One region of the Bacillus sp. NEAU-Y102 genome, then DNA from elsewhere that is predicted to be linked to it. Evidence: predicted binding sites of a transcription regulator. Region 1 holds the regulator's gene; each other region holds the start of a gene.
The links. Region 1 encodes NrdR, which represses ribonucleotide reductase genes. Its sites were predicted from a motif close to AACACNATATATNGTGTT; they were not measured.
Positions count from the first base shown of each region.

Region 1 (11,270 bases):
AACCCGACAAAAAAAGTGCGGGCATACGACACCCACACTTGTAAAATCTTAAGTAAGAAATACATTTACCTGCTAACTGCGAATGCGTCCATCAGGTGAGAAGCGGGTGCTTCTACTTGTTCCACAAAACAATATTCTATTATCCTTGATGAGTTTATCATAGGACATGACGTCTGTCAAGAAGACGCGATGTGTTTTACTAACAACAAGAAATATTGTAACAAACAACTAACATACTTGCAATACTTTTTTACGATAAGTGTTACATGGGTATTTTTTCTAATTCCCCTCAAGTATATTACATAAAAAAGCCGCGGTATACCGCGGCTTTTTCTTATCGTTTTCCTTCTACTTTAATCATGTCAACAAAAGCATCTAATGCGATTGTTTCTGATTTTTGTTCACCATATTTACGTACGTTTACGCCGTTTTCAGTTACTTCATTGTCACCTACTACAAGCATGTACGGAATTTTTTGCATTTGTGCTTCACGGATTTTGTAACCAATCTTCTCTTCACGAGTGTCTAATTCAACACGGATACCAGCACGACGCAATTCGTCTTGTACTTTCTTCGCATAGTCTAAATGTACTTGCGGAGAAACTGGAATTACTTGTACTTGAACTGGAGCTAACCAAGTTGGGAATGCACCTTTGTATTCTTCAATTAAGAAGGCTACGAAGCGTTCCATAGTTGATACAACACCACGGTGAATTACAACTGGACGATGTTGCTTACCGTCTTCACCAACATAAGTTAATTCAAAGCGTTCTGGAAGTAAGAAGTCTAATTGTACAGTTGAAAGTGTTTCGTCTTTTCCAAGAGCAGTACGAACTTGAACATCCAGTTTTGGACCGTAGAATGCCGCTTCACCTTCAGCTTCATAGTAATCAAGACCCATTTCATCCATAGCTTCTTTTAACATACCTTGTGCTTTTTCCCACATCTCATCATCCGCATAATACTTTTTAGTATCTGCTGGGTCGCGATAAGATAGACGGAATGAGTAGTTCTCTAAACCGAAATCTTTGTACACTTCTAGAGTTAAGTTTACAACACGTTTTAACTCTTCTTTAATTTGATCTGGACGAACGAAAATGTGCGCATCGTTTAAAGTCATTCCGCGTACACGTTGTAATCCAGATAACGCACCTGACATTTCATAACGATGCATTGTTCCAAGTTCCGCAATACGGATTGGTAATTCACGGTAGCTGTGAATATCATTTTTATAAACCATCATATGGTGAGGACAGTTCATTGGACGAAGAACTAATTCTTCATTATCCATTTCCATTGATGGGAACATGCCATCACGGTAGTGGTTCCAGTGACCAGAAGTTTCATATAACTCTCTGCTTCCTAATACTGGAGTGTATACGTGATCATAACCTAAGCTTGCTTCTTTATCAACGATGTAACGCTCGATAATACGACGAATTGTTGCACCTTTTGGTAACCAAAGTGGTAAACCTTGTCCTACTTTTTGGCTATTAGTAAATAGTTTTAATTCTTTACCTAATTTACGGTGATCGCGCTCTTTCGCTTCTTCAAGCATACGTAAGTGCTCATCTAGTTCTGCTTTCTTAACGAATGCAGTACCGTAAATACGTTGTAACATTTTATTATTGCTATCGCCGCGCCAGTAAGCACCTGCAACGCTTAATAATTTAAACACTTTAATTTTCCCTGTAGATGGAAGGTGAACACCACGGCAAAGGTCGAAGAATTCACCTTGCTCATAGATTGAAATAACTGCATCTTCTGGAAGGTCGTTAATTAAATCTAATTTTAACTCATCGCCAATTTCTTCAAAGCGACGAAGTGCTTCTGCACGTGGTACTTCATGACGAACGATTTCTAAGTTCTCGTTCACGATTTTTTGCATTTCTTTTTCGATTTTCTTGAAGTCTTCAACTGTAATTGCTTCTTCCATATCGATATCGTAATAGAAGCCATTTTCAATTACTGGGCCAATGCCAAGCTCAAGCTTAACATCTTTATATAAACGTTTTAACGCTTGTGCTAAAAGGTGGGCTGTTGAATGGCGTAAAATATATAAGCCATCTTCAGAATCTAATGTAATAATAGAAACTGCACCATCTTCTTCGATTGGTGTAACAAGATCGATCATCTCATCGTTTAATTTTCCAGCTACAGCTTTTTTCTTTAAGCCTGGGCTAATAGAAGCTGCGATTTCTTCAGTTGTTACGCCTTTTGGAAACTCCTTCACAGCTCCATCAGGGAAAGTAATTTTAACTACATCTGCCATCACTGGTCACTCCTCTTTTTCTCAAAATAAAAAACACTCATCCCATAAAAAGGGACGAGTGTTGAATTCGTGGTTCCACCCTTGTTCCAATTAACATGATCGTTAATTGCTCAAGTTCAACATAACGGTGTTGTCCGTTAGCAATTACTAAAAGAATCGTTCACTGCTAAAGTTTAGAGGTGGTAAGTAATAATCCCGTACTAGGAAGCTCACACCCTAAGGCTTCCCTCTCTGAAAATCGTAGAAAACTACTCATGTCCTCATCATGACATTTCGATATATTTCATTTATGTAGGTAATTATATGCTCAAAAACTTAGAAAATCAAGGGCGTTACCTTTATTTTTTAAATTTTTCACATTGCGCTCAAAATCATGTAATCCATGTAATTGGACCCGTTCTTGAAACACATTTCGCAAAGTAATAATCATATTATGGTCTTGTTCCTTCGTATATAAATAAATCTTTTTTGGCGAAATAGAAAGAAGCGGCGCAATTACTTTTGTATCAATATATACATCATTTTGCTTTAATAATTCTTCATCTATATATTGGACCAACTTCTCCTGTTTTAAACGTCTACCTTTATCATCATAAAAGATAAAGCTTTCATCAAAAATAAGATGCACACAGGACAAGCGTGATTTACGGCTACTCACTTGTTGCCGAAGCGTTTCAATGAACATTTGGTATTCTTGCTCCATCTTATACTCATCAATTGCCACTTCCGCAAGTTTAGCCACCATTTCCCTATATGTACGAAGACGAAAACGGATATATGATGAAAACGAGAATGAGAGCGGATCACAAAGCCAATTATTTAAAGAAGACTTAATATATGACTCAAATGCGTTACGAGTTAAATCCTGAGCTACACCTTTTCTTCTTCCCTTTAAAATCTCATGTGCCATGTGCAATATTTGATGACACTCTTCTTGTTCTTCATAAAAAAACTTTTCTTTTAAGATCGTATAAATCCACTCATTTTGTTTCACATTCACAATGAAATACACCATTACTGGCAATAAGATCTTTTCAATATAATTCGATTCATGTACTGGTATGTGAATCACCACTTTTTGCTCCTGTAAATACACACTCGTTTCCTTATATAACACTTCCGCTCTTTTCAGCAATTGTCTATATACGTGCATAGCATCATTTTTTTCTTCGAAGCAAATTTCAATCACTTTTGTCCCCCCTTTTATCCCTGCTCTAAAGGACTGTATCTATACGTTACAAATCCTATAAGAGTCCTTTCCGCGTGAAGTTCACTCTTAGTAGAATTACATTTCCTATCGTTAGAAAATCCACTCAATCTGGCTTGCTAATTTTATATATATTAAGGGAGGGAGAAAAAAATGATACAAGCTACTATGAATTTTTTATTGTATACTTTATTTATCACTAAAAGGGGGTATCCGAATGTTCGAATATAAATTCGTAAAAGTCGAATTCCATTGGGGGCTCACTCGCTCAAAACTAGCTGAAGACTACCAAGAAATTATTCAAGAACATGCTAGAGATGACTGGAGGTTCGTACAGATTGTCGCCCCTACGATTGGCAGTTCTGGACAACCTGAATATTTCGACCTCATATTTGAAAAGAAAATATCACTATAATACAAAAGAGCAAGCTTCTCAGCTTGCTCTTTTACTTATGACGACGATTTTTCCCACCAATCGGAATTGGTTTCGCTAAATATTTAATTCGTTCCATAATACGTGCTGCCTTCATTTCTTCAGCCTCACCACGCTGTGTATACGTTAAATGGTGTTCCAGTTGTTTAAAATCAAAATTAGACGTAAAGAACGTCGGTAAGTTTTCTAACATACGGAATTGCAAGATTGCACCAAGCACATCGTCACGCACAAAGCTTGACATTGCTTCTGCCCCGATATCATCTAACATTAAAACTTGTACGCGTTTAACCGCATCAATCTTTTCACCAATCGAATTATCTTGAATCGAACTTTTGATTTCACGTAAAAATTCTGGGAAGTATACGAGCATCGAACTTATTTTCTTTCGAGCAAGCTCGTTCGCAATTGCTCCTAAAAGGTACGTTTTTCCTACACCAAATTTACCGTACAAATATAAACCTTGTGCTTTTTTACCTGGTTCATATGTACTTAAAAATTCATTCGCTGCACCAATTGCATCGATACGTGCATTTAAATCAGAAGGGTCTAAGTTTTCCATAGTTGCCTGTAAAATATCCGTTGGCATATATACACTTTGAACGAGTTTTTCATATTTCTTTCTCTCGTCATGTGCTACTTTTCTAACGCAGCGATCATATTGAATATCAATCATTTTCCCTTGAATAACAAGCTTTGGCTCGTACCCTTGCAGCATATTTTTACATGAACCTAAATCCGGACAATCCACGCAACCTACACTTTGTCCAATATATTCATATAGCTTCACAAGACTGCGCTCAATCATAGAAGTCGTTACTTCACCTTTATGTTCGTCTATAAATTCTTTCACACGCGGATGCGCCATTACTTCTGCCTTTAATACTTCATATCTATTTTTAAATTTTTCATTTCCCATTAATTTTGCAAATGAATTTTGAATATGCTCCATTTTCTCACCTCAAAGAGCGTTCATTCTCTTCTATTAATCACGCTTATATTTTTTTAACACTTCTTCTAATCGTTTTCGTTCATCTTCTAACGTACTTGCATCTTTTTCTACACTTACATCTTTCTTCGCCGTTTCTTTCTCTTGTTCCTTCGGCTCTTCTTCCTTAAGCCAATCTGGTACCATTTCTTTCCGTACCGTTTTCTTCGCCGTACGGCCTTTTTTCTTCGTCTCAGCCCACTCTTGATATTGACGGTTCTCTTCTTTCGCTAACTCCATCGCGTCCGCTACTGTACCAACCTTTTTACGTGCCCAATGCCCAGCAATCTTCTCGACATACGTTTTCGCAAGTTTCATATCTGAGCGTAGCATAACGTAATAAATAAGTACATTCACAACTCCTGGTGTCAATTTTTGATTAATCATGACATCTTCAACGATTTGCAAGTCCGCTTTCGTTGCCTCTGCACCACCAGAAATCTCTTTCAATAATTGTTTTGGCGAGATTTCCTCTAGCTGCTTTATTAGCATCTCCTCTTGCGATGAAGGCTCTTTCTCTTTCATCGTACGTGCAGCATGAGGCTGTACTCTTTCACTTAATACCGGTAATGCTTGACCATTTTCAAATTGATACCAATCGCGAGCTCCTTTTCTAAGCCTTTCCATATCAATTGTTTGCATCTCTGTCACCGCACCAAGAACGATATTTTGCATCGATAACACATCTACACCATACACGTAAGCAAGTGTTATAACGCAGTCTCTTACTTGATCTGTAATCGACTTTTTAGGAACAAGAGCGGACAATCCATCTACAAATAAAGAGAAATCAAAGAAATCATTCCAAACTTTCGGAGCGTCTCCCTTCTCGTTACTTGGCATAGTTGTCGTTTTTGGGATACGAAGGTCTTCTTGCGCATGCTCAAGCTGTCCTGGATTAAACGAACCAAACACATCATTGAAAGAGCGCGTAACATTTTCATAAGAAGCAAAATCAAATTCTTCTTCTAAGAAATATTGCTTTACTTGATTATATTTTGTCCGACTCAATCGATTGTATAAAAAGATACTTAAAACAATATCATCAAAAAACTGCTTTGGAGATAAAGGTGGTTGCAACTCATATATGAACATTCGAATATCTTTTTCTTTCTTAATATATACCTTCAAAAGCCCAATTGCCTCTAACTTTACTCGTTCCTCATATATTTCAGGAAGTTGCATTTGCATAGTCACCATAAGGGAATGATGTGTATTCTCTTTTCCAAATACACGATCTTGCTCTAGCTCCCCCCATAGTGTCATGTATAAGCTAAAAGCTCTACTACCTATTAACGGCTGATACAACATCGTTAATACTTTTCGGTCGTAATTATGCAGTAGCCCTTTCGCACTTACTTTATAACGATCAATCGGCAATAGCTCCATCCATGACTGTTTTTCCATTATTGCTTTTCCTTTCTCTCATCCAATCTATCCTCTACTTCATTCGTTCTACCTTCATTATATAAATTCTTAGTGAAAAAGAGCTATTAGCTTACGCTTCTAGCTCTCTTATCCTATTACTTACGGTATGTAAAGAGAATAAAATACAACTTCTACTCTCTTTCTTTTTGCAGTATATCTTTTAATTCTTCAATAAATACATTTAAATCTTTAAATTGACGATATACAGAAGCAAAGCGTACGTAAGCAACATCATCAATATCGCGAAGTTCTTCCATAACAATTTCACCAATCATATCACTTTTCACTTCTGATATACCTAAATTACGCAGTTCACGTTCCACGCTTTGTGTTACTTCTTCTAATTGTCTTAAAGATACTGGTCTTTTTTCACACGCTTTAATTAAACCACGTAAAATCTTTTCTTTATTAAACTCTTCTCGTGTGCCTTCTTTTTTTACAACGATAAGAGGTGACTCTTCTACCCTTTCAAAGGTCGTAAAGCGACTTAAGCAACTTTCACACTCTCTCCTTCTTCGAATAGAGCGCCCCTCGTCTACCGGACGCGAATCTAACACTCTTGTACCATTATGAGAACAGGATGGACAACGCAATTCATTCACTCCTTTACACTATACTCTTTATTTTTCTCTACTCACTTCACCTAAAATATATATACAATATTATATAACTCATTCTAACTCTCTTACCACTTTAAGTTTCAGCGCATCACTTTATCATCTCATCCTTAAAAATAAGATGGTATATAGGGCACTACCTCATTTGCAAGAGTACAATTTATTCAACTAACCAGTACGTTATATTACCTCTTTTTTATAAACTAAAAAAGAGGTGCATTATACACCTCTTTACATTTTAAATCAATTATGTTCTTTTTTAAAGAGCTTTTGTTTCTCTCTGCTTAATTTCGAAGCTACCAGTGCCTCGAGGAAGCTCGATGCTCTCACGCGTTTTCGCGTTTAAACCTTCTGCAATATATTCTGCAGCAACATTTGGATCAATACGATCCCCACAAGTATAAACATCAATACTCGCGTAACCGTGCTCCGGAAAGCTATGAATTGTTAAATGTGATTCCGAGATAATTACTACTCCACTTACACCTTGTGGTGCAAATTTATGGAAAGCAACCTCACGCACTTCAGCACCAGCTCTTAGTGCTGCATCCACAAATAATTGTTCAATATACGGCATGTCATTAAGCTTGTCGAAATCGCAATCCCAAAGTTCAGCGATCACGTGACGACCCATCGTATCCATAGTATCCATTCTACAGTTCCCCCTTGTAAATTTATTCTAACTGTTCGAATTGAAAACTAATTTGCAATTTGGCTTGCTCCACTACCACGGGGGAAAGTTAGTCCAGAGAGGTCCTAACCCTTTAAGTAGTGACTACGTACCTCAGCTCTTAAGTTTACGAGTGTTAGTATACTTTGTTTATTTTCATTTTGCAACAACAGTTTTTTCGATTTTCTGTCATATTTTCCTCTTTACTTTTCCCTAAAAAAAATAAACGATTCACAAATGCAGTAATCACAACGTTTCGTGGTATGTCCACTATTTAAAATATACTCATATAATTTTTTTCCTTTTCAGAAAAAAATAAAAAAAGAGGGCAAATATTGCCTTGCCCTCCCCCTTATTCACTTAAATGTGTTGCACATTTTCTTGTTTCGCTAACTCTTCAACAACTAACGTTACAAGATCTACAACACGACGAGAGTAGCCCCACTCGTTATCATACCAAGCAAGTACTTTCACTTTACGATCACCCATTACCATTGTAGATAAACCATCAATGATAGCTGAGTGTGTATTTGTATTAAAGTCGATAGATACTAAAGGCTCTTCGCTGAATTCTACAATACCTTTTAACGCACCGTTTGCAACCGTTTTGAAAGCTTCATTAATAGCTTCAACTGTCACATCACGTTTTACGTCTACTACTAAGTCAACAAGAGACACGTTTGGCGTTGGTACACGAAGTGCCATACCATGAAGTTTTCCGTTCAAGTGCGGAAGAACTTTTGCTAGCGCTTTCGCGGCACCTGTCGTTGTCGGAATGATTGATTGTCCGCAAGCACGCGCTCTTCTTAAATCTTTATGTGGGTTATCAATATTTTTTTGGTCATTTGTATAAGCGTGAACAGTCGTCATTAAACCGTTTTCAATTCCGAACTGCTCATCTAACACCTTTACAACAGGCGCTAAACAGTTTGTTGTACAAGATGCATTTGAAATAACAGTATGTTTTGTAATATCTAATTGGTCTTCATTCACACCAACTACAATTGTTACATCTTCATTTTTACCAGGCGCTGTTAAAATAACCTTTTTCGCTCCAGCTTCAACGTGAAGAATTGCTTTTTCTTTTGAATTAAATTTACCAGTTGCTTCAATTACAACTTCAACACCTAAATCTGTCCAAGGCAATTCCTTTGGATCGCGGTTGTTTAAAAGGCGAATCATTTTTCCATCAACTAATAAGTGATCTTCAAATGCTTCTACTGTTCCGTCAAACTTACCATGAACTGTATCATATTTAATTAAGTGTGCTAACGTTTCAGATGGATAGCTTGCATTGATTGCTAGAATTTCGAATGCGCTTTCTTTTATTGCTTGACGAAATACCATTCTCCCAATACGTCCAAATCCATTAATTGCCACACGAGTCATAATATGTTATCCCCCTTGAATGCGTTATACTATTTATCTCCAATTCCAATAATAGTATAACACAAAAAGGAGATATGTCACTAAGCATTTTCATTAATTTCACAATTTTTTAGTCAATAATGTTCCATTTCTTTAAAATCACCTGCAATTGTGTTTTCGTTCCCATAATTGTGCCATCATTATTTATCACTTCATCTGCATTTTTCACTTTTTCCGCTAACGGCATTTGAGATTGAATACGCGCCGTTGCTTCTTCTTCGGAAAAACCATTTCGTTTCATCAAACGTTCTAATTGTGTATCAGGAGTAACTGCTACAACTAAAACACGGTCAACGAGACTTGTTAATTTACTTTCAAATAAAAGAGGGATATCTAACACAATCGCTTGCATACTTTCTTTTATGTACATTTCCTTTTGTCTATTCATTTCCTCACGTACTGCAGGATGAACAATTTTGTTTAACTGCAATCGTTTTTCTTCATTATAGAAAACGACACTCCCTAATTTCGGCCGATCCAGTTCTCCGTCTTTTTGCAACACTTCCGTTCCAAATACTTCTACTATTTTGTTATATGCTGGTTTTCCTCGCTCTACAACTTCTCGCGCAATAATATCTGCATCAATAACTGGTATGCTCAATTCACGAAACATTTGAGACACTGTACTTTTTCCACTTGCAATGCCTCCTGTTAATCCAATTACTACTGTCATCATAATCCTCCTCATAATAAAAGGCGCGAAACTAATGTTCCACGCCCATACTTACATTTTCCAAATTCCAATAATAATGAGTAATACTCCAGGCAGGAATGTAAATTTTTGTAACCACTTCATATTCGATAAAACCGTCCCAAGTTTCATTCCAATAAACAAAAACAAAGAACTCATAACTGCAACTAATATCGCCATCATAGCGGGTGCATACCCTAATAAAGATGCACCAATTCCGGCACCAAATGAATCTACAGAAAGAGCGATACCAAGAAGTAATGCTTCTCCTGCAGAAATGGTGCCTGATTTATCAAAATCTGCTACAGTCGGTTTCCGTAAAATTTGAATTACTAGCCCTAGCGAGGCAATCTCTAATTTCCAGACCTTCTCCTCTTGCTTCAGTTCTTCTTTTTTCTCACTTCGAAAAAATTGATATAACACCCAAATCCCTATTCCAATAAGAACAAGCCCACCGATACGCGTTGCGATAACAGGTGAAAATATTTTCGCGATCATATGTCCAATTCCCATTGAAACAAGCATAACAGCCGCTGAACAGATTCCGATAATTATAATTGATTTTAGTGGAATTCTTACGCTTCTTAACCCATATGTTAGCCCTACACTACAGCTATCTAAGCTTAATGTAAAAGCTAATAAAATAAGAGATAAATAAAGGTACATCGGTAAGCTCCTCCCTTATACATAGCTCTGCTGTATGTATATGACAAATGCCTATCCGATGTTATCTCTTTTCTATATTCTAGGCTGACAAATTGGGCAGTAATGCGTTCCTCGCCCGCCAACTACTGTTTTTTCTAATATCGTACCACAAGTTACACACGGCTCTCCTTTTTTTCCATATACATTTAGGAGTTCTTGGAATGAACCAATTTGCCCTTGTGAGTTGATATACGTCCGAATTGTACTTCCGCCACGTTTTACCGCTTCACCTAACGTTGTAACGGTAGCCTCATAAATCCGCTCAATTTCTTCTACTGTTAAAGAAGAAGCTTCCCGTTCCGGATGAATTTGAGAACGGAATAAAACTTCATCAACATATATATTTCCAAGCCCTACTAAAAGACGCTGGTCCAATAGCACAACTTTTATTTTACGATTTGTCTTTTGCAATCTTTCTTGTAAATACTGCGGTGTCAATTCAGCATCAAACGGCTCCGGACCTAAGTCAGCAAGAGGCATTTGATTCATCTCTTCACCTTTCTTAAAGAGATGCATCGTACCAAACTTTCTCACATCTTTATAATGTAATTCAGTTCCATCTGTAAATAAGAAACGGACGTGCGTATGTTTATCAATCGGCTCATCCTCTTGATGTAGTAAAAACTTACCTTCCATACGCAAATGTGAAACAATAACATAATTTGTTACATATAGAAGCAAAAACTTTCCTCTTCGCTTTATATTTTCAATCTTCTCGCCTTTTAGCATTTCTTTAAAGATTTCTGCATCATCCGGTCGTTTCACTATTTTTGGATAAGTAACAATAACATCTTCAATCGTTTTTCCTGTTACAAGATTTTCAAGTGTCCG
Region 1 covers NZ_JBTWFK010000003.1:245,510-256,779, forward strand. Annotated here, with positions in the region: ribosomal protein L20 leader region at 4-124, opposite strand; gene thrS (threonine--tRNA ligase) at 335-2,272, opposite strand; T-box leader at 2,320-2,548, opposite strand; gene ytxC (putative sporulation protein YtxC) at 2,580-3,461, opposite strand; gene ACYFX0_RS10645 (DUF4177 domain-containing protein) at 3,697-3,894, shown strand; gene dnaI (primosomal protein DnaI) at 3,926-4,864, opposite strand; gene ACYFX0_RS10655 (replication initiation and membrane attachment family protein) at 4,898-6,307, opposite strand; gene nrdR (transcriptional regulator NrdR) at 6,460-6,921, opposite strand; gene speD (adenosylmethionine decarboxylase) at 7,205-7,588, opposite strand; gene ACYFX0_RS10670 (glyceraldehyde-3-phosphate dehydrogenase) at 7,976-9,004, opposite strand; gene coaE (dephospho-CoA kinase) at 9,114-9,716, opposite strand; gene ytaF (sporulation membrane protein YtaF) at 9,768-10,400, opposite strand; gene mutM (DNA-formamidopyrimidine glycosylase) at 10,473-11,270, opposite strand, start outside.

Region 2 (11,270 bases), on a different contig from region 1:
CAATTTCTGCTTTTCCGCGAATAATAATTTTACCTTTTCCTGTTTCATACGCCTTTTTAATACCATCAATCCCTTGAATAATACCGCCTGTTGGGAAATCTGGTCCTTTCATAACTGTTAATAAATCATCAACAGTACTATTTGGCTTATCAATACGCATCATTGTAGCGTCAATAACTTCTCCAAGATGATGCGGAGGAATTTCTGTTGCATAACCAGCGGAAATTCCTGTAGATCCGTTTACTAATAAATTCGGGAACGCTGCTGGTAATACAACCGGTTCTTCACTCGTATCATCAAAGTTTGACACGAATTCAACTGTTTCTTTATCAAGATCACGTAATAATTCAGATGCGATTGGTGATAAACGAGCTTCCGTATAACGCATCGCTGCCGCTGGGTCCCCATCAACACTACCGTTATTACCATGCATTTCAACTAAAACATTACGTACTTTCCAAGTTTGGCTTAAGCGAACCATTGCTTCATATACAGAGGAATCTCCATGTGGATGATAATTACCAATAACATTACCTACTGTTTTAGCTGATTTACGAAACGCTTTATCATGTACATTACCTTCTACATACATAGAATATAAAATACGTCTTTGTACTGGCTTTAAGCCATCACGTGCATCTGGAAGTGCACGATCTTGAATAATATATTTACTATAACGTGCAAAGCGGTCACCTAACACGTCTTCAAGCGGGAGGTCATGAAACTTCTCTGCTTGCATGTTATTCCACCTCCGTCTCCATAATCATTTCATTTTCTAAAATATTTCCTTCTTCTTGCATACCAAACTGTACATTACGTTCAATCCATTTACGGCGCGGTTCTACTTTATCGCCCATTAATGTTGTAACGCGACGCTCTGCTCTTGCTGCATCATCAATTTTCACGCGAATTAATGTACGCGTTTCAGGATTCATTGTTGTTTCCCATAATTGATCCGCATTCATTTCACCAAGTCCTTTATAACGTTGTAACATATAGCCTTTGCCAACTTTTTTCGTTACACCGTCTAATTCCTCATCTGACCAAGCGTATTCAATTACCTCACTCTTACCTTTCCCTTTACTTACCTTGTATAAAGGAGGAAGTGCGATAAACACTTTACCGGCTTCGATAAGTGGCTTCATATATCTGTAGAAGAACGTTAATAACAATACTTGAATATGAGCTCCATCCGTATCTGCATCGGTCATAATAACAACTTTATCGTAGTTAATATCTTCAACAGCGAATTCATTTCCTACACCGCCGCCAATTGCATAAATAATTGTATTAATCTCTTCATTCTTAAAAATATCAGCAAGCTTTGCTTTCTCCGTATTAATTACTTTACCACGCAATGGTAGTACCGCCTGAAAACGACGATCTCGCCCTTGCTTTGCTGAACCGCCAGCCGAGTCACCCTCTACTAAATACAATTCGTTTTTCTGAGGGTTACGTGATTGTGCAGGTGTTAACTTCCCGCTTAAAGTACCTTCTGATTTTTTCTTTTTCTTACCACTACGTGCTTCTTCTCTCGCTTTACGAGCAGCCTCACGTGCTTGCGCTGCTTTAACTGCCTTTCTCACAAGAAGTGTAGCTACATCCGGGTTTTCCTCTAAAAAGTAAGCTAGATGCTCTGATACAATGGCATCAATAGAAGAACGAGCTTCACTTGTACCAAGTTTCCCTTTCGTTTGTCCTTCAAACTGCAGTACTTCTTCTGGTACACGTACAGAAACGATAGCCGCTACACCTTCACGAATATCTGTACCTTCTAAATTTTTATCTTTTTCTTTTAATAATGAAACTTTACGAGCATACTCATTGAACACACGCGTCATTGCTGTTTTAAATCCAGCTTCGTGTGTTCCACCATCTTTTGTACGTACGTTATTTACAAACGAAAGAATATTTTCTGAGTAACCATCATTAAACTGGAATGCTAGTTCTGCTTCAATCCCATTTTGTTCACCAGTGAAATATACAACCGGGTGAATTGAATCTTTTTCTTCGTTTAAATATGAAACGAAAGCTTCAATTCCTGTTTCATAATGAAATATATCTTCTAAATCATTACGTTCGTCTTTTATTGAGATTTTCATTCCTTTTAATAAGAATGCAGATTCACGTAATCTCTCACATAATGTTTCATAATTGTAATTTGTCGTACTAAAAATCGTTGTATCTGGTTTGAAATGCATTGTTGTACCAGACTCTTTTGTTTTCCCGATTTTCTCTAACGTTGTTGCAGGAACGCCACCATTTTCAAAGCGTTGTTCATAAATGTTACCATCACGTTTAATTGTTACTACTAACCATTCTGACAAGGCGTTTACAACTGATGCCCCAACACCGTGTAAACCACCACTCGTTTTATAGCCACCTTGACCAAACTTACCACCTGCATGAAGTACAGTTAAAATAACTTCAGGTGTAGGTTTCCCAAGTTTATGCATTCCCGTAGGCATTCCTCGCCCTTTATCTATAACGCTAATACTATTATCTTTATGTATTACGACAGAAATTTCGTCGCCAAATCCCGCTAACGCCTCGTCAACGGAGTTATCTACTATTTCATATACTAAATGATGCAATCCACGGCTATCCGTACTCCCGATATACATACCCGGGCGTTTTCGAACGGCTTCAAGTCCTTCTAACACTTGAATCGCATCTTCATTATATTGGAACTGATGCTTCGCCAAACTCCTTGCCCCTTTCCTAATCCAAAATCAGAACATATGTTTCTATTATAGAATAACGCCTCGACTATAGTTTTGGCAAGTTATCTTATCTCTTTTATATACCATTTTCAATAGAAAAATCCTTGTTTTCTCACAAGGATTCCTCTAGGCTACTATTTCAGAAAAATAATCGTTTGTCAACGAGAAATGGATATGTATTCCAAGATTACACATTCCAAACCTTTATTATGATCCAAATGATCAAAATCCAAAATGGGATTACAAATAACAATCCCCAAAAACAGCCTTTAAAAAATCTCATGATGAACACCTCGTTCATCGGCCCTACTTATCTATAATGAGGGCTGAATCAATCTTTCTAACTTTAAGTCTATACTATTTTGTCATCGCATGTTCTACTTTAATACAACGATCCATTATTACAGTATAGTCTTTTTCTTTTAAAAGTTTATATGTATCTTCATCTTGTACTCCTAATTGTGCCCAAAAAACATCTGCATCAATCTCGACAAATTCTTTTGCAACATCCATTAAAAACTCTGAGCGACGAAATACATTTACAATGTCAACGTGTTCCTTAATATCCTTTAGTGAAGAAACTGCCTTTTCTCCAAGCACCTCATTTACTGTTGGATTAACTGGAATAATGCGGTATCCAGCATCTTGCATTGCTTTTGAAACCATATACGATGTACGTTCTGGCTTATCTGATAATCCAACAACCGCAATTGTTTTGCTTTTCTTTAACACTTCACCAATTTCCGTACGAGTTGGGTTTTCAATTGTCATAATTAATCCCTCCTATTCCTTTAGTATAGCCGATAAAGAAAGTCTCTTTCAATATGAAAGAGACTTTCTTTTATTTCGATTATTGATTCTTTGTAGCTGAATTATCTGCTAAAGTAGCTGTTTTCGTCATTTTTTGACCGTTACGGTAGAATGTGACGTCTACTTTCTCGCCTACTTTTTTCTTTTCATATAAATATTTACGGAATTGAAGTGAATTTTCTACTTTTTGATCATCTAATGCTACGACAATATCATATTGCTCTAAACCAGCTTTTTCTGCCGGTGATATTGGGTAAATTTTACCTAATACAACACCATTAGTTACTTCTTTCGGTACTTTCAATTGATTGACTGCATAAGCTTGCACATCTTCTAACGAAACGACACCTACTCCAAGAGCTGGACGTTTTACTACTCCGTCTTTTTCAAGTGATTCAATAACTGGCTTTGCGATATTAATTGGAATAGCAAATCCAATTCCTTCAACCTCTTGTTGTGCAATTTTACTTGAATTAATCCCAATTATTTCACCGTTTTGGTTAAATAATGCACCACCACTGTTACCAGGATTAATCGCTGCATCTGTTTGAATAACTTGTGCTTGCCAATCTGGGCGTTTATCCCCATCAATATCAACTGGGATTTCGCGTTCTTTACTACTGATTATACCTTCCGTTACACTTCCGTCAAATCCAAGTGGGTTACCGATTGCAATCGCTTTTTCACCCGCACGAAGTTTACTTGAGTCACCTAAAGTTGCAACTTTATTTACATTAGCCCCATCAATTTCAACAACAGCTAAGTCTAACCAAGGATCTTTCCCTACTAACTTTGCATCTACCTTTTTACCATCACTTAGCTTTACAGCAAGTTTATTCGCTCCATCTACTACGTGGTTGTTTGTTACAATATATGCTTTATTTCCTGCTTTTTTATAAATAACACCTGATCCTGAACCAGCTTGTTGTTCTTGACCTGTCGGTTGCATTGCAAATGGATCAACGCTTTGTTGCATATTAATAACGCCTACAACAACATCTTTCGCTCCTTCAATCATACCAGGTAAATCAGTTTCATTTTTCGCTTTATTTACAACAGGAACTACAGTACCTTCTACTTTTGAATCCGAACTAAATGATGATACTGGTGCTCCATTATTTTGAGCCCATGGCATATATGGTGCTGCAAAACTAATCGAAACCGCTCCGACTACAGCTCCCACTAAACCTGTGAAGAAATAGCCTTTTTTACTACCTGATTTTCTCACTTCTCTCGTTTCACTATGCTCTTCATTTAAATTTGGTCCGTCGTAATATCCCATGTTTTATTTCCCCTCTCTGGTGAATTCGTATTTTCAGTATAGTCACGTTTTGTGTCCTTCTTGTGAACTCATCGTGAAATCCAATTAAAAAAATACTCCTATCTAACATTGTAGACAAGAAAAGTATTTTTTGTACATTCTACCTTCAAAAGAGAGTATAAAATTGCCATTTTCCTAGGCTAAATTACACAAATTGTTCTAGATTATTCTTCAAATTTATAACCAACTCGAATAACAGTACCGATATGCTTCGCTTTATCTCCTAACTTATTTCGAAGTTTTTTAATATGGGTATCAACCGTTCGGTCATCACCGTAATAGTCATATCCCCATAACTGGTCTAATAAATGTTGACGTGATAATACGATTCCTTTGTTCTCCATTAAATAAACGAGAAGTTCAAATTCTTTATGTGTCAATATAATTTCTTCTCCATCTACTAAAACAGTTCTAGATAGACGATTCACTTCAATTCCAGCTAAAGACATAGCATTTTCTTCCGCTACTCCTACCGCGCCATCCGCACGTTTCAATAACGTCTTTGCACGAGCTACTAACACTTTCGGACTAAATGGTTTCGTTACATACTCGTCTGCACCTAATTCGAAACCTAGCAATGTATCATCCTCATCCGAACGTGCTGTCAACATAATAATTGGTACTGCTGATTCTTTTCTAATTCGTCTACAAACAGACCATCCATCTATTTCCGGTAACATAATATCTAACATAATTAAATCAATTTCATGCTCTGCAAATAACTCTAACGCTTTCTTTCCATCTTCTGCTTCGATTACTTCAAAGCCTTCATTACGAAAATAATCACTAACAATTTCACGTAATCTTCTTTCGTCTTCAACAAGCAATACTGTTTTATTCATATAATCTATCCCGCCTTTTTACTCTTTCAATCGAATAATACGTTGATTGGAGCTTCCGCGAAATGGAAGTGTTAAATCTTTTTTCTCAATTTCAAACCTTCCATCGACTAAAACATCCCCATAATGTAACAACTCTATCATATCATTATTTTGGGAACTCTGTATCTCTTCTAACGTATAACCTGTATACATCCATAGGTTTTTTTTCAAATCTTTCACGATTTTTGCTACCTTTTTCACTTCAGCAGCTTGAAAAAATGGATCTCCACCTGAAAATGTTACATCAGTTAATGGATTACTTGCAATCTCTTTCACAATTTCTTCTACTGTCATTTCCGTTCCGTTGCAAATATTCCACGATTTCGGATTATGGCAACCGACACAACGATGCGGACAGCCCGCAAAAAACACGACTGTCCGCAATCCTTCTCCATCTACTACACTATCATGAATAATATTCATCACTTTCATTTATGTTTCACCCGATCTATCTCTTCACTACGTTTCGCACTATTCCACTTCGACATATCTCCTACAAGATAGCCTGTTATACGGCGAATTCTTTCTATATTAGCCTCATCTTCATTCCCGCAACTTGGACATTCATTTCCAATAACCCCGTGATAACTACAGCACTTACAACGGTCAACAGGATGATTAATTGAACCGTATCCAACGCCATGTTCTGCCATGGCTTGTACAATTTGTTTTAATGCCTTTTTGTTATGCATCGCTGCTCCGTCCAGTTCAATATACGTAATGTGTCCTCCATTACAGAGAGCATGGAACGGGCCTTCTAAACGGATTTTATTTATCGCTTGAATGTTATAATAAACTGGAATATGGAATGAATTCGTATAGTAATTATGGTTCGTTATACCGCTAATCACGCCAAATTCTTCTCTATCTTTTTTCACAAACTTTCCTGATAATCCTTCTGCTGGAGTTGCAATTATCGAGAAATTCAGTTGATGTTCTTCTGTCGCTTTATCCATTCTATCTCTCATAAAGGAAATAATTTCGTACCCAAGTTTCCATGATTCTTCATCTTCCCCATGATGCTTTCCTGTTAAAGCTACTAAACATTCCGCAAGACCGATAAAACCAACACTTAACGTCCCTTGTTTTAAAATCGAAGCTACGGAGTCTTCAGGCTGCAATGCTTCTCCACCACGCCATACACCTTGTGAATATAAAAACTGAAAATCTCTTGCTCGCTTCGTACATTGATACGCAAATCTTTCTAATAACTGCTTAATTCCTAAATCTAAATAGTAGTTTAGCGCTTCAAAAAATGCTTCTTTTGAACCACTAATTAACGCTAATTTCACTAAGTTGATAGACGTAAATGATAAATTCCCTCTACCAATCGCTGTTTCTTCTCCATGTATATTAGACATAACACGGGTACGACATCCCATGTAACATACTTCACTTTCTGGTCTTCCATCATAATGCACTGCATTAAACGGAGCATCTAAAAATGAAAAGTTAGGGAATAATCGCTCTGCAGTTGTCTCTAATGCTAATTCAAATAAATCGTAATTCGGATCACTTTCTTCAAAATTCACACCTTTTTTCATCTTGAAAATTTGAATCGGAAAAATTGGTGTCTCTCCTTTACCAAGTCCAGCTTGTGTTGCTTTTAATAGTTGTTTAATTAACATTCTTCCTTCTTTTGATGTATCTGTTCCGTAATTAATAGAAATAAACGGTACTTGTCCTCCGCCCCTACTATGCATACTATTCGAATTATGAACGAAAGCCTCACACGCTTGATACGTATCATTTTCCGTTTCTTTCCATGCAAATTCTTCTATTTGTTCTTTCGTAAGCGGATATGATTGTAATCGTTTTTTATGTCTCTCAATTGTTTTTCGTACATAAGGTGCTAAATCAATATCAAAGAGTGCAAACGATTGACCGCCATGCTGCATATTTTGATTCGCTTGAAAAATAATAGACGAAAGAGCCAATGCACTTTTAATGTCTTGTGGTTGTCTCATATGTCCATGTCCAGTATGAAAACCGTTAGCAAGCATTTGCGCTAACGGAATTTGCGAACAAGTCGTCGTTCCTGTCGCATAAAAATCTAAATCATGTGGATATAATATATTTTCATTTATCGCTTTTTTCACTTGATCTGACAATAAATTCTCAACAGCATAATATTTTGCACTCTCAGATGCGAACGTTCCCATTACACCCATTGGAGAGCGGCCGTCTACATTTGCATTTTCTTGCATTAAATCTTGTTCATTGCCGTGGACTATCGTCTCGAACACTTTCATTAATTCTTCTCCACATGTATTATTTTGTAACATTTATAACCCTCCACCAATATGTTGTTGTCTTTTGATTAAAATATTACTACATATAGTCTTGCTGTTTCTGTGAGAAATGTAACATTACTGTGAAATTTTTTTCACGAAATAATGAATTTTTCATTTACAAAAAAGAAATGTGCTCTTTACAAATGTATGGTACAATATACGGGAAAAACTCTTTTTACCCTTTATCAACACATTTGAATAAAGGAGACTGAACTTATGGTTACTACATATCTTTTATTTATCGTTGCCTACTTGCTTGGCTCGATTCCATTTGCACTAGTTGTTGGAAAAATTGGCTACGGAATCGATATTCGTGAGCACGGGAGCGGTAATCTAGGCGGAACAAACACATTCCGTACATTAGGGAAAAAAGCAGGTTTTACCGTTACAATTGCTGACATTTTAAAAGGGACATTAGCAACAAGTCTACCAATGATTTTCGGATTAGATATTCACCCACTATGGTTCGGGTTAGCGGCTGTTCTTGGACATGTCTACCCGATCTTCGCGAAATTCCGTGGTGGTAAAGCAGTTGCAACTTCTGCTGGGGTGCTATTATGCTATTCACCAGTTGTTTTTGCAATATTGGCTGTTGTATTTTTCACCCTTTTATTTACAACAAGATACGTATCACTTTCTTCTATGGTAACAGCAGTTGTTGCTGTTATTGCATCCATTGTTAGCGGGGATAAAATCTTCATTATTGCGATGTGTTTATTAGCAGGTATGGTTATTTATAAACACCGTGCAAATATCGGACGAATTATAAATAAAACTGAACCAAAAGCAAACTTTTCAAAAAAGCAAAAATAAGATCGTAACCCACATAACGCAAAAAGAAAACGTGAAGCATATTAATAGCGTCTTTTTGCGTTATTTTTTATACTAAAGAAAAAGCAACATAACTTGGAGGAACTATACATGAATCTTTCCGTAACAAAAGAAGCAGCACAATGGTATAAAAATGAATTAAACTTACAATCAAATGAAACACTACGCTTTTTCGTACAATACGGTGGTTGCAGTACTGTGCAAAAAGGACTTTCTTTAGGTATTCGTAAAGATGATCCTGCACACCCTGCTGTTCAAATTCAAGAAGAAGGTATTAACTTCTTTATTGAATGCGATGATGAATGGTTCTTCGATGGACATAATTTATCTGTTACACTTCATGAAGGTGACGACTTCCCACAATTTAATTATGAAAAATAAAAAAGCGCGGCTTCTGCCACGCTTTTTTATTTTTTCTTAATTTCCTCATATTTCGCATACCACTCAGGATATAACTTTTTAAATGATACAGGGCGGAACCCTTCTTTTTTCGCACAAATATTCGTCGTACTTGCAGTAATACAAAGATCACCATCACCATTATATATTTCATATCCATATACAACGCGAAGCGGGCTCACAGTATCGACCCATGTTTTTACGATTGCCTTTTCTCCATAACGCATCGCTTTACGATATGAAATTTGTAAATCTAACACAGGAGAAATAATTCCTTCTTTCTCCATTTCAACATATGAAAAACCTAAATCTTGTATAAGTTTCGTGCGACCTAACTCAAGCCACACTAAGTAGTTTGAATGGTAAACAACACCCATTTGATCTGTTTCCGCATAACGGATTTCAACTTCATGTTCTGCTACAAACATATGTATTCGCCTTCTTTCACTTCTGCTACCTTGCATACATTTAATCATAATACAGTAACATCAAAAATAAAATAAAAACAGTGAATCTTTTACTGAAAGGAGCCAGCATATGATTCAAATTGTAACTGTTCGTAGTGGTGATAGCGTATATAGCTTGGCATCAAAATATGGATCAACACCTGACGAAATAGTAAAAGACAATGGACTAAATCCAGCTGAAACGCTCGTTGTTGGTCAGGCACTTATCGTTAATACGAAAGGAAATAATTATTATGTACAGCCTGGTGACAGCCTATATCGAATTTCTCAAACATATAATGTCCCCCTCGCTAGTTTAGCTAAAGTTAATAATTTATCTTTAAAATCTATTCTCCATGTCGGACAACAATTATATGTACCAAAAGGCACAAAACGAGCTGTAGAATCCATCGCTTATTTACAACCTTCAACTATACCGATTAAAGAGAGTTTAGTTAATGCGACACGCGCCATCAATCCATTTTTAACATACTTAGCCTATTTTAGTTTTGAGGCAAAAAGAGATGGCACATTAAAAGAACCTACTGAAACAGCTAAAATTGCTAATATTGCAACGCAAGGTAAAACAATCCCTATGCTCGTTATTACAAATATTGAAAATGGTAATTTCAGTGCCGATCTAACATCAGTTATTTTACGCGACGCAACGATTCAAAACAAATTTATTACTAACATTTTGCAAACAGCTGAAAAATATGGCATGCGAGACATTCATTTCGATTTCGAAAGTGTAGCACCTGAAGACCGCGAGGCGTATAATCGCTTTTTACGAAATGTAAAAACACGCTTACCTAGTGGGTACACATTGAGCACAACTCTCGTACCGAAAACAAGTTCCAATCAAAAGGGCAAATTTTTCGAAGCTCATGATTATAAAGCGCAAGGGCAAATTGTTGATTTCGTCGTCATTATGACATATGACTGGGGATGGCAGGGCGGACCACCGATGGCGATTTCTCCTATCGGTCCAGTGAAAGAAGTACTTCAATATGCAAAATCTCAAATGCCTCCACAAAAAATTATGATGGGGCAAAATTTATACGGGTTTGATTGGAAGCTTCCATTTAAACAAGGAAATCCACCTGCAAAAGCAATTAGCTCCGTCGCAGCTGTTGCACTAGCTCGTAAATATAATGTTCCTATTCGTTATGATTTCACAGCCCAAGCTCCTCATTTTAATTATTTTGATGAAAACGGCGTGCAACACGAAGTTTGGTTTGAAGATTCACGGTCTGTTCAAAGTAAATTCAATTTAATGAAAGAACAAGGTATAGGTGGTATTAGTTACTGGAAAATCGGTTTACCATTCTCGCAAAATTGGCGTTTACTCGTTGAAAATTTCACGATTACGAAAAAGGGCTGACAAAAGTCAGCCCTTTTTTTCATATTACTGCTAAAAACTCATCTTTCATTTCCTCACAAAAAAGAAGAATGATAACATTCTCCTTTTTAACCGTTATCAACAATCGGTTGTTTACCTGTTTGATCTTGCATTTGCTTTCCTTTATTTCCACCAGCTTTTTTCGATTGTGTTCCAATATGAT
Region 2 covers NZ_JBTWFK010000001.1:535,218-546,487, forward strand. Annotated here, with positions in the region: gene parC (DNA topoisomerase IV subunit A) at 1-739, opposite strand, end outside; gene parE (DNA topoisomerase IV subunit B) at 741-2,705, opposite strand; gene ACYFX0_RS02545 (CoA-binding protein) at 3,081-3,494, opposite strand; gene ACYFX0_RS02550 (S1C family serine protease) at 3,574-4,815, opposite strand; gene ACYFX0_RS02555 (response regulator transcription factor) at 5,019-5,696, opposite strand; gene nrdG (anaerobic ribonucleoside-triphosphate reductase activating protein) at 5,715-6,167, opposite strand; gene ACYFX0_RS02565 (anaerobic ribonucleoside triphosphate reductase) at 6,164-8,020, opposite strand; gene plsY (glycerol-3-phosphate 1-O-acyltransferase PlsY) at 8,246-8,842, shown strand; gene ACYFX0_RS02575 (HesB/YadR/YfhF family protein) at 8,951-9,241, shown strand; gene ACYFX0_RS02580 (acyl-CoA thioesterase) at 9,268-9,687, opposite strand; gene ACYFX0_RS02585 (glycosyl hydrolase family 18 protein) at 9,797-11,089, shown strand; gene sspN (acid-soluble spore protein SspN) at 11,176-11,270, opposite strand, start outside.
Region 2: a site for NrdR is predicted at 8,063-8,080, ahead of ACYFX0_RS02565 (anaerobic ribonucleoside triphosphate reductase). Genes of this name have one in related genera too.

Region 3 (11,270 bases), on a different contig from region 1:
ACTGCTGAAAATATGGTCGTTTGGATTTATGAAAAGATGGCAGAGGCACTAACTAAAGAGAATCGAGTGAACGAATATAAAGGAGCTCGCGTAGAATTTGTTCGTCTATTTGAGACGCCGACTAGTTATGCGGAAGTAAGACGGGAGTGGATGCTCGATGAGTAAAATCCCTGTCTTAGAAATATTTGGTCCGACTATTCAAGGTGAAGGAATGGTTGTAGGGCAAAAGACAATGTTTATCCGTACGGCTGGTTGTGATTATAGCTGCGCTTGGTGTGATTCTGCTTTTACATGGGATGGATCAGCTAAAAATCAAATTAGACAGATGACAGCAGAAGATATTTGGGATGAGCTTGTTGCAATTGGAGGAGAAAAATTTTCTCATGTTACGATTTCAGGCGGGAATCCGGCATTGCTGAAAAATATTGAGTTTCTTCTTTCTATATTAAAAGAAAATGGAATGCGGACGGCAATTGAAACTCAAGGGAGTAAATGGCAAGATTGGTTACTTCAAATTGATGAAGTAACAATTTCTCCAAAACCACCAAGTTCGACGATGAAAACAGATTTTCAGAAGTTAGATGCTATTATTCAGAAACTAGCAGGAAAAGATATTAGTTTAAAAGTAGTAGTATTCGATGATCATGATTTTGAATATGCAGTTAAGATGCACGAACGTTATCCAGATGTACCATTTTTCTTGCAAGTAGGAAACGATGATACAAAAACAGTGGATGATGCGATGCTTATTAAAAAATTATTAGATAAGTATGAGTGGCTGATTGATAAAGCTGTAAATTGTAAAGAGATGAATGATGCAAAAGTATTGCCCCAGCTTCATGCGTTAGTATGGGGAAATAAACGCGGCGTATAATGAGAAGGGATGTTTAAAATGACAGGAAGATTAGATGAAGATTTAAAAGATGTAACATTACTAGGAAATCAAAATACAAAATATTTATTTGAATATAGCCCAGAAATATTAGAGGTATTTGATAATAATCATCCAAACCGTGATTATTTTGTAAAATTCAATTGTCCTGAATTTACAAGTTTATGTCCGAAAACAGGACAACCAGATTTTGCAACAATTTATATTAGCTATATTCCAGAGCAAAAAATGGTAGAGAGTAAATCTTTAAAGTTGTATTTATTTAGTTTCCGCAATCATGGTGATTTCCACGAAGATTGCATGAACGTTATTATGAACGATTTAATTAAATTAATGGATCCACGTTACATTGAGGTATGGGGGAAATTTACACCACGTGGTGGCATTTCAATTGATCCATACTGCAACTACGGTCGCCCGGGGACGAAGTATGAACAAATGGCTGACTACCGCATGATGAACCACGATCTATATCCGGAAACAATTGATAATCGTTAATAGAAAGAAAGGGCCTGTATACTATACAGGCCCTTTCTTTCTATTATATTATGCATTTTGATTAATGACAGTATAGTTTTTATGACTTACAACTGTAAGAGGTTCCATATCTAGTTCTCTAAAATTCTTCATAATTGTTATATCAACAATAACAGAGTTTTGATTTACTTTTTGAACACGGCCTTGCATTCCACCTTTAAATTCGATGATATCTCCAGTTTCTGCGATCTGCATAAGCAACTCTCCTTGTTACAGTTTTCCCAAAAAAAGAATAAATTTGGGTTTTTTTATTTCCTCCTATTTTGAACCATATTTCCTACTTTGTAAATGTTTCCAAAGTAAAAATTCGAAAAATATTCACTTTTTGTAAGAAAATATGTAGAAAATCCATGTTATTTGAAAAAATAGCAAAAATGCGGAAATCTTTATATCGAGGTATAATGAAAAAGTAGAATAACCTGCTGAAGTGGGAGAAATTAGAGGCGGTAAAATGATGTTTGAATTTGTGGGGAGTGTTATAGCTTTAATTTTATTTTTATTTTCTTATATGCATTTAAAAAAGATTCGTCAATATGATACGAATACATATTTTGATGGGATGGATGGTACCCATGCTTCGATAACACATGATAGTGGTGGGGAGATGTAAAGGTATATAACTTTCTTTTCTTGCGTGGTATGATATTTAGAACTAGTGCATAATAGAGTTCGTAAGTGATGAATGGAGAGTGAAAAGAATGAAGATTTCTTTTATTCGTCATGGTTGTTTAGGTCGTATAAGAGAACCGATGACAATTAATTCATTTCACGAATGGATGAAACAGTATGATTCCGAGTCAATGATACAAAAAGCTAAAATGCCGATAGAAACAATAGAGGCAATTGAAGCAGCGAAATTTGTCTTAACAAGTGATCAAAGGCGTGCTGTACAATCAGCAGCTGAATTGACAGATTCTTTATCTTTTATGCAAAATTCTCTTTTTAGAGAAGCTGAAGTTCCTTCATGCTTTTTTGCTCCGAAGTGGTTGAAATGCACAATTAAGGTATGGATGTTCATTGGACGAACGTTATGGATACTTGGCTACCATAAAGATGTTGAGTCTTATAAGGAAGTAAGAGAGAGGGCAAGGCAAGCGGCTTACCTGTTACATCGTTATGCTCTCGTACATGGAAGTATTGCTCTTGTAGGTCATAAGTATTTTAATTCGATGATTGGAACGGAGCTGAGGGCAATGGGATGGTCTGGTTCTCCTATTTTGCATAGAAAGCCATGGGGATGTACAACATATACGTTTCACGAGGCGATGGATGGAAATATATTAAATACGAATTTAACATAAAAGCACACGATTTATATAAATCGTGTGCTTTCTTTTTAAGATATAGAAATTTTGACGTTTAATGTTTTTACGAGATGAGCATAAGGTTCGCCTACTAGCATAACAATTTCATCTTTTTTATAACCTAACTTTTCGTATAGTGAATAGGCGCGTGTGTTTTCTAAATTAACAAGTAAAGCGATTTTTTCATGCCCTTTTTCAGTTGCATAGATTTCGGCAGCTTCAATTAATTTAGAACCTATACCTTTTCCGCCGTGTGCACTTGAAACTGATAATGTATCAATGTAATACTCATCAAGCTCAGCTTCTTTTTCTAACGTAATTGATTCATCTTTATGTAATTCTCTTAAGTGATGTACAATTGGTGCGTCAAGCTGTGTTGCTTCACTACCGTGATAAGCGACAATAATTCCAACTGCACTCTCGTCTTGTTCATAGACAAAACAGTTTTCGTAGCTCAGACGGTTATTTTCTTTTGAGAACCATGTCTCAAGTCCTAGTAATACTTCTGCTTTAACTGTGCTACCTGTGATTTTTTCAGCAATTTCATGCAGAGCATTATACAATAAAGGAGCTATTGCCATTGCATCTGTCTTTTTTGCTTTCCGAATCATAGTATCCCTCCTAGTTCTATTTGTATATTGTAGCATAGTGGTATGGAACTTTGCATAATTGAATGCCGAAATGTTTGATATAGAGAAGTAGCTATGTTAGTATATGATATTTAGTGGACATATAGTAAAACGATATTGTTTGCGAAATAACGAAAATAAAATCATGGCATAACAACGAGATAAAATGAAACGTTAATCAGTAAGACTTTTGTTCATTCCACGACTGATTAGTAGCCAACACCAATCGGACCGCCTGCAAATAGCGGGATAATTTTACAGTTGTTGACCTATAGAATATACGATAAAATAAAATATTGCAGAGAGGTGAAATACATGGATAAAGAATTAGCAAATACAATTTTAGATCAGCTGAAAAATGGTGAAATAACGGAGTATGTTGTTACGAAAGATGTATTTTATACGTTCAGAGAAGTTGTTGTAAATAGAGAAGACTTTAAGCATTTCATTGGTAACGCACAACGAGGCGGGCAAGTGATTTATACATATTCAGAAACGCCACGTTCATAAAGGGGAATTTTGATCAGCAGGGCATCCCTCACTGATTAGTAGCCGACACCAATCGAACGTTTAATGCGGGATAAATAAAAGATAAAGGAGAGGGGAATTATGGGCGATTTTAAACAAGGCATTTTACCACATTGGGATTATATGTGGAAAGATAGAGCCGGCAATAGATTTATGGGAATGGTTATGTATCCAGAGAAACGAAAATGTTCAGCAAAAATGCTTCAGAAAATAAAAAGAGCATATGAAGAAGCGATAGAAATTAAAGTAACTGTACAAGTTCAACATACATATCAGTACGTAGAAGGAATGATTGTATACTTTGATGAAGAGGCTCCTGTATGTACAATGCTTGATAAAGATGAAAATCCACATCACATATTTGTAAAAGATATTTTGCGTATTGAGCACTCTGAATAAACTTTTCATAAATAAATTGAAGTTCCATAATAATAATCTTTTTCTATAATAGTTATCTTTTAGTATGTAACGAAAAACGAAAGTATATGTATAATATATTTAATAAGGTAAATTTGATAAATGTAATCGTTTTTTAGAGCAGATTATAGTTTCATATCTGTTCTTTTTTGCGTGATGCTGGAGAAATATATTTCTTCAGCATCTACCGTTTTATGACAAAATATATTGTTAACTTTTTTTAAAATAAGATTAAATTCGTTGACAACTTTTTTGAAAAGCACTTTATTGACATGAGTTTTAGAATGTTGTTTCATAGTCATTGTATTGAAAAAAAACGGCTATCATGTCGAAAAGTAAAAGTTAAAAAAAGAAAGAATTTATACATATATCTTGTGTCTTATTTTGAAACGTAATACAATATATAGAGAAATCAAGAACAACATATAGAGAATATAGATTTGAGAGGGAGGGTCGGAAATGTTAGTTGCATATGATTCTATGACAGGAAACGTGAAGCGTTTCATTCACAAATTAAATATGCCGGCCGTTCAAATTGATGAAGATCTAGTAATAGATGAAGACTTTATTCTTATTACGTATACAACAGGTTTTGGCAATGTACCAGAACGTGTTTTAGACTTTTTAGAGCGCAATAATGAAAAATTAAAAGGCGTATCTGCAAGCGGCAATCGTAACTGGGGAGACATGTTCGGTGCAAGTGCTGACAAGATTTCTACTAAATATGAAGTGCCTATTGTATCAAAATTTGAGTTATCTGGAACAAATAACGATGTAGAATATTTTAAGGAAAGGGTGCGGGAGATTGCGACACATTGAACTGAATAATGAAATCACGCAAATGCAGGACGGTTTTTATCAGCTTCATAAAGATAAAGAGGCATTAGAAGTCTTTATGGAAGAAGCTAGAGAGAATACCGTTCCTTTTAATAGCGTGGCAGAGCGAATGGAGTATATGAAAGAACATGATTACTATTACAACGTTCTGGACGAGTATAGCTTGGAGGAAGTAGAGGGAGTATATAACATCGCTTATGGTGAAAACTTCGAGTTCCAATCTTATATGGCAGCATCTAAGTTCTACAAAGATTATGCGTTAAAAACGAATGATCAAAAACAATACTTAGAAAGCTATGAAGATCGTGTAGCAATTGTGTCATTATACTTAGGACGCGGTGATGTTTCGAAGGCAAAACAATTCGCAAGCATGATTGTAAAACAAAACTACCAACCAGCGACACCAACCTTTTTAAATGCGGGAAGAAGCAGAAGAGGAGAAATGGTGTCTTGTTTCTTGTTAGAGATGGACGATAGCTTAAATTCAATTGGTTTTAACATTAATACTGCGATGCAATTATCGAAAATCGGCGGGGGAGTAGCCTTAAACTTATCTAAGCTACGCGCACGTGGTGAGCAAATTAAAGGTATCGACAACGCTGCAAGTGGTGTAGTGCCTGTTATGAAATTGCTTGAAGATTCGTTTTCATATGCGAATCAGCTTGGCCAACGAAAAGGTGCCGGCGCAGTATATTTAAACATTTTCCATTGGGATATTATTGAATTCCTTGATACAAAAAAAATAAATGCCGATGAGAAGAGCCGTATTCAGTCTCTATCAATCGGAATTATCGTTCCAAGTAAGTTCTTTGAGCTTGCTGAGAAAAACGAACCTTTCCATGTTTTCGCGCCTTATACGGTTTATAAAGAATATGGCAAGCATTTAGATGATATTGACATTGATGAAATGTACGATGAATTAATGAGCAATCCGAAAGTGAAGAAGAAGCCACTAGATATTAGTGCACGTGATATGCTTATTAAAATCGCTATGATTCAGCTTGAGTCTGGTTACCCATACTTAATGTTTAAATCAAATGCAAATAATCAACATCCATTGAAGGATATTGGAACTGTGAAGATGTCGAACTTATGTACAGAAATCTTCCAGCTTCAAGAAACTTCAGAAATAAATGATTACGGTACAGATGACATTATCCGTCGTGATATTAACTGTAACTTAGGATCGTTAAATATCGTAAACGTAATGGAAAATAAAGAAATTCGTGAAGCAGTTCATGCGGGAATGGAAGCTTTAACAGCTGTTTCTGATATGACGATTATTCCGAATGCACCAACTGTGAAAAAAGCAAATGACGAGCTTCATTCAGTTGGACTTGGAGCAATGAACTTACACGGATATTTAGCAAAAAATAAAATCGCTTATGAAAGTGCAGAAGCGAAAGAATTCGCTCGTACATTCTTTATGATGTTAAATTACTATTCTATTGAGAAAAGTATGGAAATCGCTACAGAAAAAGGCGAGACATTTAAAGACTTCGATAAATCTGATTATGCGAATGGCACATACTTCGAAAAGTATGAAACGACAGATTACAGCCCAGTAACTGAAAAAGTTCAGCAACTATTTGAAGGAATTCATATTCCGACAAAAGAAGATTGGACAAGTTTAAAAGAGCAAGTGCAAAAGAATGGTTTATACAACTCATATCGTCTTGCCATTGCTCCAACACAATCAATCAGTTACGTTCAAAATGCAACTTCAAGCGTAATGCCGATCGTAAGTCAAATCGAATCAAGAACATATGCGAACGCGACAACATATTATCCAATGCCGTATTTATCAAAAGATACGTTCTGGTACTATAAATCTTCTTACGATATGAATCAGTTTAAATTAATTGATTTAATCGCAGAAATTCAAGAACATATTGATCAAGGAATTAGTACAATTCTTTACGTTAATAGTGATATTTCAACACGTGAATTAGCACGTTACTACATCTATGCACATAAAAAAGGCTTAAAGAGTCTGTATTATACGAGAACACGTAAATTAAGCGTGGAAGAGTGTGTGGCTTGTACCGTTTAATATAAAAAGTGAGACATGATGAGCAGGGTTTTCTGAACCCTGCTCATGCTTAGTTATCATATTTAGAGAAGGGGCGATTTAATGCGTGCGGTAAACTGGAACAAAAAAGAAGATGATTTTAGTTTAATGTTTTGGAAGCAAAACATCGCTCAGTTTTGGACAGAAGAAGAAATTGCGGTTTCGTCTGACAAAAATACTTGGGTGCAATTATCGAAAGAAGAGCAAATTGCTTATAAGCGTGTATTAGGTGGTTTAACACTTTTAGATACGAAACAAGGTGGCGAAGGAATGCCACTTGTACTTGTTCATCTTGAAAATTTACAAGCTAAAAGTGTATTAGCTTTCATGGGAGCTATGGAAGAAGTACATGCGAAGAGTTACAGTCATATCTTTACAACGTTAGCTACTGAAGAAGAAATTGATGATATTTTTGACTGGGTAGACAATCATCCATTACTTGAGAAAAAGGCCGGTATTATTACTGGTTACTATCGTCGTTTGTTAAAGCCTGAGGTAACGAAAAAAGAGCTATATATGGCAATGGTAGCAAGTGTGTTCTTAGAAAGTTATTTATTCTATAGTGGATTCTTCTATCCGCTTTACTTAGCTGGTCAAGGAAAACTAACAGCAAGTGGTGAGATTATTAACTTGATAATTCGTGATGAGTCAATTCACGGCGTATTCGTCGGTATTTTAGCACAACAAATCTTCGCAGAACTTTCTGCAGAAGAGCAACAAGAAGTGCAAAAAGAAACACAAGAGTTATTAATGGAACTATATGAAATTGAAATGGCCTATACAGAAGAAATTTACACTTCTATCGGTCTTGTAGAAGATGTAAATCGTTTCGTTCGTTACAATGCGAATAAAGGGCTTATGAACTTAGGACTTGAGCCGAAGTTTGAAGAAGAAGAAATTAACCCAATCGTTTTAAATGGTTTACGTACAGATACGAAAAACCATGATTTCTTCTCTGTAAAAGGAAATGGTTACGTAAAAGCAACGAACGTTGAAAAGTTAGCTGACGATGACTTCGTGTTTAACTTTTAATATAGGATTATAAAGAAAAGCTGTCTTATTCATTGATAAGACAGCTTTTCTTTATAATTTTGTTTACATAACACTATTATTTCTATATAGCGATTTATGTTTGGGAAGTTCTATTCGGTTAACGGATAGAACTTTTTGTAATTAAATGGGTATTTACAAACTTTTTGTATCAGTGTATTATTTAACTAGTACACCAATACAAAAGGAGGGAAGAAATGAAAATAGAGTTTTCTCCAAATATACCAATTTACATTCAGGTAATGGAATACATAAAAAAAGAGATCGTAACAGGACAGTTATTGCCTGGTGATAAAATTCCCTCTGTCCGTGAATTAGCGAGTGAATTACAAGTGAATCCAAATACGATTCAGCGTACATTTCAAGAGCTAGAACGGGATGGAGTTGTTGTAACACGTAGAGGAATGGGACGGTATGTAACGAATGAAGGGGAGAAAATAATGGAGCTGCGAAAAGAGATGGCGAAAGAATTACTTCATTCTTTTATAGATGGAATGGACAATTTAGGTTTTTCAGAAGAAGAAATTCTTACAATTCTTCGTTCTTCATTGCATGATAAGAGGGAGGAGAGCCAATGACAGAGCTATTAAAAATAGAAAACTTATGGAAGAGATACGGATTAAAAGCAGTGATCCGTGAATTAAACATAGAGATTACGGAAGGGAAAATCGTTGGGCTTGTTGGAGATAACGGGAGCGGGAAAACGACGTTATTGAAAATGATTGCAGGCTTGCAACACCCTTCTGAAGGCAGTATCACAATAGACGGTAAAAAGGTAGGATTACAGACGAAAGAAATCGTTTCATTTATGTCCGATAAGCCAATCTTTGATGATTGGATGACTGTAAAAGACGCTTTATTTTTCTACCGGGATTTTTATAAAGACTTCGATATTCAAAAAGCGGTAGATACGATAGCGGAATTTAAAATACCGCTAGAAGAAAAAATTACAGCATTGTCAAAAGGTATGGTTGAGAAGCTGCAGATTATTTTAACGTTTTCTCGAAAAGCGAAGCTATATGTACTAGATGAGCCATTGGGCGGAATTGATCTTGTTTCTAGAGAACATGTACTTGAGCTAATACTTAAATTTTATCGTCAAGACTGTACGCTACTTATATCGACTCATTTAATAAGAGAAATTGAAAATATATTCGATGAAGTAATCTTTTTGAAAGATGGAGAAATAATATTGCATGAAAATGTAGAAGAACTAAGATTTCAAAAGGGTAAAGCAGTACATGAGCTGTTTAAGGAGGCCTATGAGAAATGAGTCAGCTTTTTCATTATCTGTATAATTGTAATAAGAGAAAGATAGCTATTATTTACTTTGGTTTTATTACAGTTTCATTAATTCTTTTATTTAATATGAAAGGAGTTTCAGGAGTTAGAATTTCAGGTAGGCAAGATATAATTATTATTATATTTTTTATCGTGCTAGGTATAAATGGATTTGCAATTCTTCTAACAGGTATATCGTCTTTTCGGAAAATGTTAAAAGACTCTATGCTACGTTATACTTCTATTTCAGCAAAAAAGTATATATGTGCAAATATTTTATTCTGTGTACTACTCTTTATGATTTTGCTAGGAATAGGAATCATTTTTCTATACTATTTTTCTTTAAATATTTACAATGGCAAAACTAATTTAGGTATTCAGCAAGCGATACACAGTTTATATGATTATGGAATATTACATCATATGTTATCTATTTTCTTATGGGGACTAGATTTTCTTAATATGCTAGTTTCTATTTATTTTATTATAGTAATTGTGAAACTATTCAATGTGAAATCATCGATGAATAAGATTGCTTGTTTAGTTTTGTTCGTCATTTTTACAGCATTTAATGGAGGAATAACGTATATTTTTCAGCAAATAGAAAAGTATGTGTTTGCTATAAATAATATTGGATTTATAGATAAAAATGGTTTTTTAAATACATCATTTTATTCTGGTACCGAGATTACAATTTTAAATCTATTTTTTAATTGTTTATTAACAATTATATTACTAGTAGTTACAGGTTACATAGTCGATAAAAAACTAGAAGTCTAAAGGAGGAATCAGCATTGGGAAACGTAGTAGTAAAGTTAGAGAATGTTCGAAAAAGGATTGGTGGAACGGAAATTATTCGTGGTTTATCATTTGAGGTTCGTGAAGGAGAAGTATACGGATTCCTTGGACCGAACGGTAGCGGTAAGACGACGACGATCCGTATGATGACAGGTCTTATTTCAATGACAGAGGGCGATATTACAATTTGTGGACATAGTATTCGCTCGGAGCGTGAAAAGGCACTAGAGCAAATTGGAGCGATTGTAGAAAATCCTGAACTATATGATTATATGACAGGAATGCAAAACTTAAAGCATTTTGCGAACATGGCCATTAAACCAATTAGTAAAGAGCGCATTGCTGAGATTGTAAAGCTTGTTGAATTAGAGCATGCAATTCATAAAAAGGTGAAAACATATTCACTTGGTATGAAACAACGTTTAGGAATTGCACAGGCATTACTTCATCAGCCGAAAATCTTAATTTTAGATGAGCCGACAAATGGATTAGATCCAGCTGGTATTCGCCAAATTCGTGATTATTTACAACGTTTAGCGAAAGAAGAGAATATTGCTGTAATCGTATCAAGTCACTTATTGAGTGAAATTGAATTAATGTGTGATCGCGTCGTTATTATTAAACAAGGTGAGTTTGTACAAGAGTACAACTTACATGAAAAAGTGAAGCATGATGAGGCAGTCGTTGTAGCGTTTGAAGTAGATGAAGTTCAGAAAGCGAATGAAATTATTAAAGGTAAAGCGAAAGGGAATGTAATTGTAGCATCTTTAACAAAAGACAACATTCCACAAATTGTAAAAAAACTTGTTCATGCTGATGTGCTTGTATACGGAGTTACTGTTCAAAATAAAACGTTAGAGGATGAGTTCTTAGCGATTACTGGGGGAGTGAAAGCGTAATGTTTAAATTAATTCAAAATGAATTTT
Region 3 covers NZ_JBTWFK010000002.1:181,547-192,816, reverse strand. Annotated here, with positions in the region: gene queD (6-carboxytetrahydropterin synthase QueD) at 1-165, shown strand, start outside; gene queE (7-carboxy-7-deazaguanine synthase QueE) at 158-874, shown strand; gene queF (preQ(1) synthase) at 893-1,390, shown strand; gene ACYFX0_RS07435 (YkvS family protein) at 1,439-1,624, opposite strand; gene ACYFX0_RS07430 (hypothetical protein) at 1,884-2,039, shown strand; gene ACYFX0_RS07425 (phosphoglycerate mutase) at 2,128-2,730, shown strand; gene ACYFX0_RS07420 (GNAT family N-acetyltransferase) at 2,766-3,344, opposite strand; gene ACYFX0_RS07415 (hypothetical protein) at 3,678-3,872, shown strand; gene ACYFX0_RS07410 (hypothetical protein) at 3,972-4,289, shown strand; gene nrdI (class Ib ribonucleoside-diphosphate reductase assembly flavoprotein NrdI) at 4,767-5,126, shown strand; gene nrdE (class 1b ribonucleoside-diphosphate reductase subunit alpha) at 5,113-7,197, shown strand; gene nrdF (class 1b ribonucleoside-diphosphate reductase subunit beta) at 7,279-8,247, shown strand; gene ACYFX0_RS07390 (GntR family transcriptional regulator) at 8,463-8,843, shown strand; gene ACYFX0_RS07385 (ABC transporter ATP-binding protein) at 8,840-9,538, shown strand; gene ACYFX0_RS07380 (hypothetical protein) at 9,535-10,326, shown strand; gene ACYFX0_RS07375 (ABC transporter ATP-binding protein) at 10,341-11,243, shown strand; gene ACYFX0_RS07370 (ABC transporter permease) at 11,243-11,270, shown strand, end outside.
Region 3: a site for NrdR is predicted at 4,701-4,718, ahead of nrdI (class Ib ribonucleoside-diphosphate reductase assembly flavoprotein NrdI). Genes of this name have one in related genera too.